Regions from separate parts of the Streptomyces sp. R-07 genome, predicted to be linked through region 2. Evidence: riboswitches for the same ligand, from Rfam matches in the RefSeq annotation. Region 2 holds a riboswitch; the other holds the start of a gene.
The links. A riboswitch is a leader RNA that binds a small molecule or an ion and turns the genes downstream of it on or off. The one in region 2 is predicted to bind cyclic di-AMP.

Region 1 (7,038 bases), 4.0 Mb from region 2:
GTACTACGAGCTCGCCGACCCCTCGCTCGTGCGGGGCCTCGTCTATCCCGTACCGGACCCCGCCTTCCCCTTCCTCGGGGTGCACCTCACCCGGGGCATCGACGGCGGCGTCCACATCGGGCCGAACGCGGTCCCGGCGCTCGCGAAGGAGGGGTACGGCTGGTCCGTCGTCCGCCCCCGCGAACTGGGCGCCACCCTGGCGTGGCCCGGCTCGTGGGCCATCGCCCGCGCGCACTGGCGCTACGGCGCGGGCGAACTGCACCGGTCGCTCTCGAAGCGGGCCTTCACGGAGGCGGTGCGGCGGCTGCTCCCGATCGTCGAGGAGTCCGACCTGCGACGGGCCGCGCCGGGGGTGCGGGCGCAGGCCGTCCTGCGGGACGGGACGCTCGTCGACGACTTCCTGATCCGGGAGGCGCCGCGGACGGTCCACGTCCTGAACGCGCCGTCGCCGGCGGCGACGGCCTCACTCCCGATCGGCCGCGAGGTCGCCCGCCGGGCCCTGACGCAGCTGTAGCCCGCCCCCGCTGCTGTGGGCATACGTTCCGCAAGGGGGATGGGGGTCCCCCCTGCTCGAGCGGAGCCGAGAGCTTGGGGGAGGGTGGGCACAACAGAACGGCGCCCTTGCCGGCGCCAGAGGCTTCCGCGCCCTGACCCGCACCGGGTGCGCGCCGCACTCGTGGTGCGGGTCCAGGCTCGGGACGCGGAGGCGCCGCTGAAGGCGCCGTCCCGTGTGCCCACCCGTCCCGCCCCAGCGGGACGATCGCCCACACGGCGGGTGGGCGGGGCGCCGGCCAGCGGGCCTAGCCCCGCTCCGGGCGCAGCCCGCACGTGGTCGGGCGGGCGCCGTAGAATCGGTGGCATTGTGTCTGAGCAGATCGAGAACAGCCCGCAGCCCCTCGCCGACCCCGCCCAGCCCGTCGCGCGGCGGGGCAGTCGGATGTTCGCGCCCGGTGAAGGGCCCCTGCCCGATCCCGCCGGGGCCCACCACGAGCGGCGGATCCGGAGCTTCCAGCCGCGCCGCAGCCGCGTCACGTACGGCCAGGCCGAGGCCATGCTGAAGCGGTGGCCCGACTGGGGCCTCGACATCGACGGCAAGCGGGTCCTCGACCTGGGCGAGATGTTCGACGGGCTCCCGGTCGTCCTGGAGATCGGTTTCGGCATGGGCGAGGCGACCGCGCAGATGGCCGCCGCCGACCCCGGCACCGGCATCCTCGCCGTGGACGTGCACACGCCCGGTCAGGGCAATCTCCTCGGTCTCGCCGACCGGAACGGCCTGACCAACGTCCGCGTCGCCAACGGCGACGCGATCATCCTGCTCCGCGAGATGCTCGGCGACGCCTCCCTCGACGGCTGCCGGGTCTACTTCCCGGACCCGTGGCCCAAGGCCCGCCACCACAAGCGCCGGCTGATCCAGCCCGAGTTCCTCAGCCTCCTCGCGCCGCGCCTGAAGCCCGGGGCCGTACTGCACTGCGCCACGGACTGGGAGGAGTACGCCGAGCAGATGCTCGAGGTGCTCTCGGCGCATCCGGACTACGAGAACACGCAGGCCGACGGCGGGTACGCGCCCCGCCCCGACTTCCGGCCCCTCACCCGCTTCGAGGGGCAGGGCCTCGACAAGGGGCACGTCGTCCACGACCTCCTCTTCCGGAGGAAGTGACCGAGAGCCCGTTACTTCGTCGACCGTTGTCGGTCGGGGTCGTTAGGGTCGCTCACGTGTCGAATCCCGCCCCCGCCGGCATCGAGGCCGCTCCCGTCCCGCACCGGGACACCGAGGAGCCGGCCTTCCCCGCCGCCGCCGACCGATCCCAGTGGCGCTACCGGCCGCGCCGGGCCTTCTGGCGCAGTCGGCTGGTCCGCGCGATCGCCGTCGTGACCCTGCTCGCGCTCTGCGCCCTGGTCATCCTGGCGCTGGTCCGCGAGCAGACCGGCACGCAGGGCTTCCTCGTCGGCCTGGGCCTCGCCGTGCTTCCCGTACCGCTGCTCATGTCGGCGTTCCGCTGGCTCGACCGGGTCGAGCCGGGCCCCTGGAAGAACATGCTGTTCGCGTTCGCCTGGGGCGCCTTCGCCGCCGCGCTCGTCGCGATCCTGGCGAACTCCTTCGCGGTCCGCTGGATCGCGACGGCCACGGCCGACCCGGACTCGGCGGACACCCTCGGCGCCACGGTGATCGCGCCGGTGGTGGAGGAGAGCGCGAAGGCCGCGGCGGTCCTGCTGCTGTTCCTCTTCCGCAGGAGGAACTTCGGCGGTCTCGTCGACGGGGTCGTGGTCGCCGGTTTCACCGCGACCGGCTTCGCCTTCACCGAGAACATCCTCTACCTCGGCAACGCCTTCGGCGAGGACCAGGAGTTCGGCTCCTCCGGTCTCGGCTCGGTGACCGCCGCGACCTTCTTCGTACGGGTCGTGATGTCGCCGTTCGCGCATCCGCTGTTCACCGTGCTCACCGGCATCGGCTTCGGCTTCGCCGCCCTCGCGCCGCGCGGGAAGCGGCTGCGCCGGGTGCTGCTGCCGCTGGCCGGGCTGCTGCTCGCGATGAGCCTGCACGCCGCGTGGAACGGCTCCGCGACCTTCGGCGGCCCGCTGGCCTTCTACGCGGTGTACGGGGCGCTCATGGTCCCGGCCTTCGGCCTGCTGACCTGGCTGGCGGTGTGGAGCCGGCAGCGGGAGCTGCGCACGATATCCGGGGAGCTCCCGGCGTACGCGGCCGCCGGCTGGCTCGCGCCCACCGAGCCGCTCGCGCTGTCCTCGATGCGCGCCCGGCAGGTGGCCCGCTCGTTCGCCGCCCGGGCGTACGGCCCGCCGGCCGCGCGGGCGGTCGGCGAGTACGAGTCCTTCGCGACGACCCTCGCGTTCCTGCGGGACCGGGCCCGGCGCGGCACGGCGGGGCCCGATTTCCCGGCCCGGGAACAGGAGCTGCTGCACCACCTCTGGCAGCGCCGCGAGGTCGCGTCCCCGGCCCTCACGTACGCGGCGAGGGCGACGGGCCGGGCCTGGGCGCCGCCGCAGTACCTGGACTACGACGGCTACAACCCGTACCGGAGCTAACGCCGGCTAGACGGCGGAGGCCTCCGTGAGGAGGGTCAGCTCGGACTCCGTGAGGGTGAGGTCGGCGGCCGCGACCAGGGCGGGGAGCTGCTCGACCGTGCGGGCCGAGGCGATCGGCGCGGCGACGGTCGGCCGGGCGGCGAGCCAGGCGAGGGCGACGGTGGCGAGTTCGGCCCCGTGGGCCTCGGCGACCGTGTCGAGCGCGGAGAGCACGGCCCGGCCCCGCTCGGTGTCCAGGTGCCCGCCCGCTCCGGCGGCGCGGACGCTGTCGACGGTGGCGCCGGGGCGGTACTTGCCGGTGAGGAAGCCGGCCGCGAGCCCGTAGTACGGAACGGCCGAGAGTCCGGCCCCCTCGACGGTCTCCAGGAGCGGGCCCTCGTAGGTGTCGCGCGAGACCAGGTTGTAGTGCGGCTGGAGGGCGACGTACCGGGCGAGGCCCTCGGCCTCGGCGAAGTCGAGGGAGGCGCGCAGCCGCTCGGGGGAGATGTTGGAGGCGGCGACGGCCCGCACCTTGCCGTCCTTCACCAGCTGGTCGAGGGCGGTGACGATCTCCTCGACGGGGACGGACTCGTCGTCGAAGTGCGTGTAGTAGAGGTCGATGTGGTCGGTGCCGAGGCGGCGCAGGGACTCCTCGGCGCCCGCCTTGATGGTGGTGGCGGAGAGCCCCTTGAAGTGGGGGTGGGCGCCGACCTTGGTGGCGACGACGATGTCGGAGCGGTTGCCCCGGGAGGCGAGCCAGCGGCCTATGACGGTCTCGGACTCGCCGCCCTCGTTGCCCTCGGCCCACGCGGAGTAGACGTCCGCGGTGTCGACGAAGTTGCCGCCCGCGGCGGCGTAGGCGTCGAGGACGGCGAAGGACTGCGCCTCGTCCGCGGTCCAGCCGAAGACGTTGCCGCCCAGGGCGATCGGGAAGACGTGCAGGTCGGAAGAGCCCAGCGTGCGGAGAGAAGTCATGGGGTGATCAACGGTCTCCGCCGCCGGGCCTATTCCGCGCGTCGCCGGAAGGTCAGAGGCTCAGGCCCTTGGAGCGCAGCCAGGCCGCCGGGTCGATGCCGTCGCCGCCGGAGGTGTGGACCTCCATGTGGAGGTGGGCGCCGGTGACGTTGCCGGTGGCGCCGACGCGGCCGATGGTCTCGCCGGTGCCCACGGTCTGGCCGGCGCTGACCAGCATGGACGAGAGGTGGCAGTACCAGACCTCGGTGCCGTCCTCCAGCTCCAGGACGATCCGGTAGCCGTAGGAGCCGGACCAGCCCGCCGACTTGACGGTCGCGCCGTGGACCGCCTTGAGCGGGGTGCCCGTGGGGGCGGCGAAGTCGAGGCCGGTGTGGTAGCCGGAGGACCACATCGAGCCGGCCTGCATGTAGGTGGCGGTGAGGGTGTACGAGGAGACCGGCAGCGAGTAGCTGGCGGCGAGCTGGGCGAGCCGCTCGGCCTCGGCCTTCGCCGCGGCCTCCGCTTCGGCCTTCGCCTTGGCTTCCGCCTCGGCCTTCGCCTTCGCGTCGGCGGCCGCCTTCTCCGCCGCGGCCTCCTTGGCCTCGGCCTCGGCGGCGGCCTTCTCGGCCGCGGCCTTCTCCATGGCGGCCTTCTCGGCGGCGTCGGCGGAGGCCTGCTGCTGCTCGGCCTGCTGGAGGATGCGGGCGCGCAGGGCCTCGCCCGCGGCGGGGACGGCGGCGGTGGCCTGCTCGGCCTGTCCGGTCTGCTCGTCGGCCGCGGTGGTGTACGTGGCGGCGGTGAGCGGGTTCGGGTTGGCGCGGCCCGCGGTGACGGGCGCGTTGTCCTCCTCGCGAAGGAGGTCGCCGACGCCCGGGAGGTCGTGGGCGTCCGGCAGGTGCAGGTCCGGGAGATCCGGGAGGTCCGGCAGCGATATGGCCACCGGCGGCTTCTCCTGCGCGGTGGCGAGGCCGCCCGCGCCGACGGCCGCGATCACACCGACGCCGAGGACGGTGGAGGAGCGGGCGAAGTTGGAGCGCTGCTTGACGACCCGGTGCCGGCCGCCGGAGCGGCTCTCGGCGCGGAGGGAGCCCTCGGTGGGGTTCCACTCGGTGTCCGGGGCGGAGATACCCGCACCGCCACCGAATGCGTCGAAGGGGGCTTCGGGTGCGGGGGTGTTGGACGCCACGGGGGGCGCTCCTTTCCTTCCTTCTCGCCTACCGGGTTAGCTGACGGGTTCGGAGCAGGAAGGTCTCCTACGGGCTCGACCGCACGGGTGCGTGGTTCGCACGGGTACGAAGGGGCCCGATTCACCCCAAGTGGTGGTTCCCCGGTTCCTTTTCAGGATTCGGCGCGTGCGCACGGTGCCGCCTCTTGCGACGGCTGGGACGACCGCGCTGCGTTATCGAACGTTAATAGACAGGGGGTCCCGATTCCAAGCCGTTCCCCTTGATCATTCATTGAATTAGGGGAGTATCGCCCGAGTTGAGCCCCCTTCAGAAAGACATAAGGCGGGCGCGGCGAAACCCTCGCGATCTGACGTTATGTCAATTGTTATCGCAGTGACACCCCGCGACTACACCCGGTGACCGGACCCGTCCGGCGGCACCACCGGCATCGTCCGGCGCCGCTCGGGCTGCCCCGTCGCCGGGCGGCTCACGGCGAGCAGCGCCATGTCGTCCGTGGACCCGCCGCCCGTGTGGAGCCGTACGTCGTCCACCAGCGCGTCGAGCAGCTCCTCGGGCCCCGGGAAGATCCGTCCGGCGAGGCGCGCCGCCGGGTCGTAGAAGACGCCCTGCGCGTTCCGTGCCTCCGAGAGGCCGTCCGTGTAGAAGAGCAGCGTCGCGCCCGGCGGGAACGGCCGCGCCTCGGCCCGGTCCGGCCACGCCGCCAGCTCCCCCATGCCGAGCGGCAGCGCCGCCTCGCCCGGTTCCAGCGAGTCCAGGCGGCCGTCCGCGTACAGCATCAGCGGCGGCGGATGCCCCCGGTTGACGACCCGTACGAAACCGTCGAAGGTCCCGGCCCCGTCGGCGCGCGGGATCTCGGCCAGGACCGCGGTGGTGAACCCCTCGAAGGCGTCGAGCCCGTCCCGGCGGGTGCCCTCCCGGGCCAGCGCCCGTTCGAGGCGCTGCGCCACGCCCTCCAGGGTCCGCTCCTGCTCGGCCGCCTCCCGGAAGGCGCCGATGACGACGGCGACGGCCTCGACCGCCTCCATCCCCTTGCCCCGGACGTCCCCGACGACGAGCCGCACCCCGTGCGGGGTGTCCTGGACGGCGAACAGGTCGCCGCCGATGAACGCGTCGGCCTGCGCCGCCTCGTACCGCGCCGCGCACTGCAGCCCGCCGATCCGCTCGGCGGGCGTCGGCAGCACCGCCTTCTGCGCGGTCTCGGCGATGACCCGCGCCGAGGCGAGCCGCTCGCCGCTGCGGCGCACGACCCGGTTGATGAGGAGGGCGAGCGCCGAGACGGTGAGGACGGTCAGGGTCTCGGTGAGGGACGCGATCTCGTCGGCGGTGCCGTTGTAGACGTGCAGCCCGACGGAGGCGAGGACGGCGGCGATCCCGGTGAGCAGGGTCGTCAGGGTGGAGAAGAAGGGTGCGGCGATCAGCGGGGCGGCGGAGAAGAGCGGCGCCGCCGTGTAGGCGGGCGGTGTCGACAGGTCGAAGACGACACCGCCCACGATGACCAGCGGGGGCAGCGTGTGGATGAACCGCCGGGCGCCGCCGTACTCGGGGCGCCCGTCGCCTGCCCGCCGCCCTCCGCCCGCCGCTCCTAGGGGGTGCCCCACCTGTGCTCTCCTGCCCGGTCCGACCGGCCGCGGTCCGCACCGCGCCCTCCCAGGGTGGCCGCCGCCGCGAAGGGCGGCGACTCCCACGGGGCCGAGTGGCGTACGGCCGGCCGGGCGGGCCTCAGTCCCCGGACGCCCCCTCCGCCAGCCGGCCGCCCCGGGCGAGCAGGGCCATCGCCGCCGCGCACCCCAGGCCCACCGCGCACAGCACGAGCCACGGCGCGGCCGACCAGCCGGTGACGTCGAGGAGCGCGCCCGTCCCCAGGTTCCCGAGGGTG
Region 2 (7,038 bases):
GTGGGAGGCGCCGGGCACCTCTTCGAGGAGCCGGGCGCCCTGGAGGAGGTGGCGGACCTCGCCACCTCCTGGTTCACCGAGCACTTCCGGGAGCACGCCCGGCGTGAGGGGGACTAGTACGCGCTGTCGACGTTGTCGATGGAGCCGTAGCGGTCGGCCGCGTAGTTGCAGGCGGCGGTGATGTTGGCCACCGGGTCGAACAGGTCCATGGACGTGCCGGGCACGTGGTAGGCCAGGAAGGTCGGCTCGATGACCTGGAGCAGACCCTTCGAGGGGGTGCCGGCGGCCGCGTTGGAGTCCCAGAGGTTGATGGCCTGGGGGTTTCCGGAGGACTCGCGCATGACGTTGCGGAGGATCCCGTCGTAGGAACCGGGGATGCCGCGCTGGCCCATGATGGCCAGCGACTCCCGGATCCAGCCGTCGAGGTTGTCGGCGTAGTTCGTGGCGGCGGCCGGGGCCGCCTTCACGGCGGCGGGAGCGGCGGCGACGGCCGGAGCGGCCTGCGCGGCGGAGGCGCCCGAACCGGTGGCGACGGCAGGGGCCGCCGGCCGGCGCTCGGAGCGGCTCGCCCGCTCGGTCGTGGCGGACTTCTTCGCCTTCGCCTGCGTGGGAACGGGCTTCGCGGAATCCCGACGAATCGTCAGTTCGAGACCCGGGTGAATGAGTGACGGATTGTCACCCACGACGCTCTTGTTGGCACGGTAAAGGCTCTTCCAGCCGCCCTGAATTCCCTTCTTGTGGGCGATCAGGGAAAGCGAGTCACCACTCACCACGGTGTACGAGCGCGCGGCGGCCGGGGCCGTGGGGGCCTTGGCCGCGGCCGGCGCGGAGTGCGCGGCGAAGGACTGGACCGCGATGTCCGGGGCCGCGGACACGGGCGCGGCGCCGGCGACGGCCGGGGCGATCAGCGGCAGGGTCAGTGCGGCGCCACCCGTGCCGACCAGGGCGAGGCCGCGGGAGACGCTGCGGCGGGGACGGCGGTGCTTACCGTGAGCAGGCATGACGGTTTCCTCTCCGGCGCCTGCGGGGTGAGCTGTCGGGTTCGGACGGGAGATGTCCGGCCGCGCGCACGCGGCTGCACCCCGAGCCGTTCCGGATTCCGGACCGGCGTATTCGTGGGTCCCCCGCTCCTGCCGTCGGGTGAAAAGGGAGGTTTACCGAGCGGCGGCAGGATTGGGCGTTCCGCTCGAATGGAGGTGACCGTAGGCCAGTAATGCGACGGAGAACAAGGGGAGTGAACCCCGGGACTCGGTAAATGGATCACGGAATTAGGGGAATTCAAGATCGATGCCGTTCTGGAGGCGTCGAACTTCCTTGCCGGGTACGGGGTGGGGGAACGCTCCGCCGGGTGCGGCGTCCGGGGAAGTGAGTCGCGTCACCCGGAGGGTAATGTCCGAATATGAGGCGTAATTCCATTGGTGCTTAAATGGGTAGATAATTCATGTGATGCGGTGTTCGTCGCCACGTGGAGGGGCGACTCACCCTGTGGGGGTAAAAGTCGCAAAACCGACATTTGTCTTGAAAGATGGAGGGAGTCGACCCCAGGAGCCACTCGCATGTCGCCCTCCACCTCCTTGCTCAGCCCCGATTCCCTCGACCAGGAGGCCGCCGCCCTCTACGAGAGCGCCACCTGGCAGCGGATCGTCACCGACTGGACCACCCGTGACGATCCGGCGCCGGAAAGAGGGAGCTGGCGCGAGCTGCTCAGCGTGCCGGTGGACCGGCTCGTGGCCGACGCGCTCGCCGCCCTGCCGCCGAACCTCCCCGCCGAGCGCCGTCTCCCCGGCCGCCTCGGAGCCGTACTGCCGGACCGGCTGCACGCCTGGCGCCGCATCGGTCAGGCCGAGCTGCGCCCCTCGGTCCATCTCGGGTACGCGCGCGAGGTGCTGACCGAGTGGGGCTGGCAGAACGCCCCGTACAAGCTGCGTGACGTACGAGGCGCCCGGTGTGTCTGCGGCGCCCTGCTCGCCGCCCACCGCCTCGGCTACGGCAGCGCGGACACCATGAACGAGGCGGCCGCGTGGATCATGACCGAGCTGCGGTCGCAGGGGTGGCACGGGTTGATCGGGCCGTGGAACCGGGCCCCCGGGCGGACGGCCGCCGACGCGGTGGGCCTCCTCGACGCCACGCTCCGCCGCGCCGCCCACGCCGGCCGCTGACACCACGCCCGCGTGCCGGGCGGCGACCGGAGGGCCGCCGCTCGGCACGCGGGGGAGGGGAACAGCCACTGACGCCCGGGCCGTGGGGGAGGGCTCGGCCGCCGGCCCCGGCCCGCGGGAGACGGGGATCAGCCGCTGACGCTCGGGGCTCCGGTCTCGATGTGGCCGGTGTACCGGCGCGACCAGGTGCCGTCGATGTCGGCCAGGATCGTGAAGTCGTACCAGCCGCCGTTGTAGGCCACCGCGTTGAAGAAGTCCTCGCGGCTGGAGTTCGCGGGCACCGCGTACGTCCACGGACCGTCCGAGCGGTAGGCGTTCGAGCGGATCGTGAAGGTGACGGGACCGGCCGAGGCGTTCGTCATCTTGAACCACAGGGCCGTCTTGCCCGTCCCCGCGTCGGGTGCGAACCGGGCCGCCACCTCGACGGCCTTGCCGGCTTTGGACGCGTCCCCGATGAACCGGCGCAGGAAGCGGTTGGGCCCCATCATCGAGATGTCGTACTTCCCCGAGCCCGACCCCAGACCGATGTTGAAGTAGTCGGAGGCCGTGCCGCCGGGGTCGACGGTGTACTGCCAGGCGGCCGTGTCCCGGTACTGGTGCGGGTGGATCGAGAAGTGCGCCGACCGCTTGGCCTCCGCGCCCTGGTTGGTCATCGAGAACCAGGCCAGGATCTTGCCCGCGGCACCGAACTCGAAGCGGTCGAGGTTGCCGTTCACCTGGTACGGCAGGGCGCGCGCCGGGCGGGTGCCGGACTCCTGCGCGGGCAGGGCGTTGTTCTGGGGAGCCGGGTTCGGCAGCGGGCCGCAGGTGGCCTGCCCGATCACCTTCGCCGTGGAGGGAAGGCCGGCGGGCACTCCGTACACCGGGTTGGCGAAGTCGAAGACCCCGGTCAGATCGCCCGTCACCTTCCGCCGCCAGGCGCTGATGTTGGGACAGGTGGCCGGGGTGCCGAGGGCGGCCGTCCAGGTCTCCATGAAGCGCAGCACGGAGGTGTGGTCGAAGACCTCGGAGCTCACCCAGCCACCCCGCGTCCACGGGGACATGACAATCATGGGGACGCGGAAGCCCAGGCCGATCGGCACGCCGTCGAGGTACTCGCCCGCGGTGCCCGGAGGGGCGACCGGCGGCGGCACGTGGTCGAAGAAGCCGTCGTTCTCGTCGTAGTTGAGGAACAGCACCGTCGAGTCGAACACCTCGGCGTCGGCGGCCAGCGCGCGGTAGACGAGGTCGACGAAGTGCGCGCCGTCCCCCGGGGGAGCGTAGGGGTGCTCCGAGAAGGCCTCGCTCGCGACCACCCACGACACCTGCGGCAGGGTGCCCGCGAGGACGTCGGCGCGGATCGCCGCGGCGATGTCGTCCGGCGTCGAGCCGGCCACCTTGGGGACCGAGCCCATGCCCCGGTCGTACAGCGGGTCGCCGGGCCGCGCGTCGGTGAACTTCTTGAAGTACGCGAGGCCGTTGTCGCCGTAGTTGTCCTGCGCGTTCTGGTAGACCTTCCAGCTCACCCCGGCGCGCTGGAGCGCCTCGGCGTATGTCTCCCAGGTGAGGCCCGACTCGTCGCCCCCGTCCTTGCTGGAGGCGTCGATCTTCCCGCTCCACAGGAAGGTGCGGTTGGGACCGGTGGCGCTCAGGGTCGAGCAGAAGTACGCGTCGCAGACCGTGTACTGGTCGGCGAGCGCGTGGTGGAAGGGGATGTCCGCACGGTCGAGGTGGCCGAGCGATCGGGTGTTGCCCACGCCCGTGACCCAGTTGTCCATCCGACCCTTGTTCCAGGCCGCGTGCTGCGAGGTCCAGCTGTGCGGCAGGTCGCCGTTGCACTGCGCGAGGGTCTCGCCGTCGACGCCGCCGGCGGGCGGGGTGTCGCTGAGCTTCCAGGGGTACTGGCGGCCGCCCCAGTTGGGCTGGTTGAACGTGCCCCAGCCGCCGGGCAGGTTGCCCGCGGCGCGGTCGCCGAACCCCCGCACGCCCTTCAGGGTGCCGAAGTAGTGGTCGAAGCTGCGGTTCTCCTGCATGAGGATCACCACGTGCCGGACGTCCGTGAGGGTGCCGGTCGCGGCGCTCGCGGCGGCGGACGCCCGGCCCGGCGGCAGCGCGGCCCCCGCCATGAGCCCCGCGCCGATTCCGACGAACCCCCTGCGGCTGATGGGAATCATGCCCCGCCTCTCCTGTCACGGTGTGCCCCAGCGGCACGTCGGAGACATGATGGGGGAGGCGAGCTTAAAGGTATACAGCTGCGCGGTAATTACTGCATGAACACACAAAGGCCGAGCGATACAAGGCCTTTGATTGGTCCGCTATCAGACCAATGCGTCAGACAGTGAGGACCTTCACCCCTGCTTCGGTGAGCTGCGCAACCGCCTCCGGGGCGATGCCGCTGTCGGTCACGAGCACGTCGATCCGGTCCAGACCACAGATCCTCGCGAACGCCCTGCGGCCCATCTTCGACGAGTCGGTCACCACGACGACCCGGCTCGCCCGCTCCGCGAACAGCCGGCTGATGCTCGCCTCGTCCTCCTGGTGCGCCATCACGCCGAGCTCGGCGTCCACTCCGTCGACACCGAGCACCACGACGTCGAGCACGACCTCGTTGAGCACCCCGACCGTCAGCGGACCCACCAGCTCATAGGTCTGGGGGCGGGCGACGCCGCCGGTGGTGACGATCTTGATCTGCGGGCGCACCGCCAGTTCGCCCGCGATGTTGAGCGCGTTGGTGACCACGGTCAGCGCCGGCCCGGCCGCCGCCCCCGGGGTCTCGGCGCGGCCGCTCGCGAACCGCAGTGCGAAGGCCCGTGCGACCTCCGTCGTCGTCGTGCCCCCGTTGAGTCCCACGACCTCGCCGGGCGCGACCAGATCGGCCACCGCCTCAGCGATCCGCCGCTTCTCCGCCGCGTGGCGCGTCGACTTGTACCGCAGCGGAAGCTCGTACGAGACGCCGTGCGCGACCGCTCCGCCCCGCGTCCGCACCAGCAGCTGCTGCTCGGCGAGCTCGTCGAGGTCCCGGCGGATCGTGGCGGCGGAGACGACGAGCGCGGTCGCCGCCTCCTCCACCTCCAGCTTCCCCGAGGCCGCCAGCAGCTCCAGGAGCGTGTTCCACCGCTCGTGCTTGGACATGAGTCCCTCCCTCCACCGGGGTCGCGCCCGCATGCCCACCCCGCTCGTGCGCGCGTCTGATTCTAGCCGCCGGAGGGCGCGGGATCTGGAAAGGGGATGCATGTTTCTGCTTGAATGGGCATGTCTTCAAGCATCTTCCATCATCATCGCGCACTCTTCTTGCAAGGAGATCGTCATGACCACCACCCGCACCGCCGTGGAGATCGCCTCCCAGCCGGCGACCTGGCGCCAGGCGGCCCGCACCCTTTCCCAGCACGTCGCGGCCCTGCCCCGACGCGGCGAGCGGGTCGCGGTGATCGGCTGCGGAACCTCCTGGTTCATGGCGCTCGCCTACGCGGAGCTGCGCGAGTCCGGCGGACACGGGGAGACCGACGCCTTCGCGGCCTCCGAGTTCCCCTACGGCCGCCGCTACGACCGGGTCGTCGCCATCACCCGCTCCGGCACCACCAGCGAGGTCCTCGCCGTCCTGTCCCGGCTGCGCGGCACGATCCCCACCGGCGCGATCACCGCGGACCCCACCACACCGGTCATGGACCTCGCCGACGAAGTCGCCGTCCTCGACTTCGCCGACGAGGAGTCCGTCGTCCAGACCCGCTTCGCGACCACCGTGCTCGCCCTTTTCCGCGCGCACCTGGAGACCGAGGACGCCCTCCCGCAAGGACTGGCCACCGTCGAGGAGGCCGCACGCGACGCCGAGCAGGCCCTCACCTCCCCGCTCGACGAGAGCGTGCGCACGGCGGAGCAATTCACCTTCCTCGGCACCGGCTGGACCTACGGACTCGCCCTGGAGGCCGGCCTGAAGATGCGCGAGGCGGCCGGCGCCTGGACCGAGGCGTACCCGGCCATGGAGTACCGCCACGGCCCCATCAGCATCACCGGCCCCGGCCGGGTGACGTGGGGCTTCGGCGCCCTGCCCGCCGGACTCGCGGACGAGGTGCGCAAGGTCGGCGGCACCCTCGCCGAGAGCGACCTCGACCCGCTCGCCGACCTCGTCCGCGCCCAGCGCCTCGCCGTCGCCGTCGCCGAGGCCCAGGGGCTGAACCCGGACACCCCCCGGAACCTGACCCGTTCCGTCGTCCTCACCGACGTCCATGCCTGACCACCGCCCCGCACCCGCCCACCACCCGGGAGAAGCATCATGCCGCTGACGCCCACCGACGAGATCGTCCGCCGCGCCCGCGCGGCGGGCACCGGGGTGGGGGCGTTCAACGTCCTCCAGCTCGAACACGCCCAGGCCATCGTGGCCGGCGCCGAGAACGCCGACCGCCCGGTCGTCCTCCAGATCAGCGAGAACACCGTCCGCTACCACGGCGCCCTGGAGCCGGTCGCGCTCGCCTCCCTGGCCATCGCCCGCGCGGCCAAGACCCCCGTCGCCGTCCACCTCGACCACGCCGAGAACCCCGACCTCGTCCGCGAGGCCGTCGCCCTCGGCCTGGGCTCCGTCATGTTCGACGCCTCCAAGCTCCCGTACACGGAGAACGTCGCCGCGACCCGCGAAGTCGTCGAGTACTGCCACAGCCACGGCGTCTGGGTCGAGGCCGAACTCGGAGAGGTCGGCGGCAAGGGCGGCGCCCACACCCCGGGCGTGCGCACGGACCCCGAGGAGGCCCGCGCCTTCGTCGCCGCCACCGGCGTCGACGCCCTCGCCGTCGCGGTGGGCAGCGCCCACCAGATGGTGACCAGGGACGCCGTCCTCGACTTCGACCTGATCGCCCGCCTGCGTGCGGCGGTCGACACCCCGCTCGTCCTGCACGGCTCCTCGGGCGTC

Region 1: linked by a shared signal. The riboswitch ahead of ACN9M0_RS19350 (M23 family metallopeptidase) and the one ahead of ACN9M0_RS01515 (LysM peptidoglycan-binding domain-containing protein) in region 2 are both predicted to bind cyclic di-AMP.

Annotation. Positions count from the first base shown of each region.
Region 1 covers NZ_CP183978.1:4,237,334-4,244,371, reverse strand. Annotated here, with positions in the region: gene lhgO (L-2-hydroxyglutarate oxidase) at 1-514, shown strand, start outside; gene trmB (tRNA (guanosine(46)-N7)-methyltransferase TrmB) at 863-1,657, shown strand; gene ACN9M0_RS19360 (PrsW family intramembrane metalloprotease) at 1,714-3,042, shown strand; gene ACN9M0_RS19355 (aldo/keto reductase) at 3,049-3,996, opposite strand; gene ACN9M0_RS19350 (M23 family metallopeptidase) at 4,049-5,161, opposite strand; cyclic di-AMP (ydaO/yuaA leader) riboswitch at 5,172-5,336, opposite strand; gene ACN9M0_RS19345 (PP2C family protein-serine/threonine phosphatase) at 5,549-6,760, opposite strand; gene ACN9M0_RS19340 (MFS transporter) at 6,882-7,038, opposite strand, start outside.
Region 2 covers NZ_CP183978.1:279,293-286,330, reverse strand. Annotated here, with positions in the region: gene ACN9M0_RS01520 (phosphoribosyltransferase family protein) at 1-117, shown strand, start outside; gene ACN9M0_RS01515 (LysM peptidoglycan-binding domain-containing protein) at 114-1,001, opposite strand; cyclic di-AMP (ydaO/yuaA leader) riboswitch at 1,004-1,162, opposite strand; gene ACN9M0_RS01510 (DUF6197 family protein) at 1,557-2,159, shown strand; gene ACN9M0_RS01505 (phosphocholine-specific phospholipase C) at 2,288-4,312, opposite strand; gene ACN9M0_RS01500 (DeoR/GlpR family DNA-binding transcription regulator) at 4,470-5,270, opposite strand; gene ACN9M0_RS01495 (SIS domain-containing protein) at 5,446-6,369, shown strand; gene ACN9M0_RS01490 (class II fructose-bisphosphate aldolase) at 6,409-7,038, shown strand, end outside.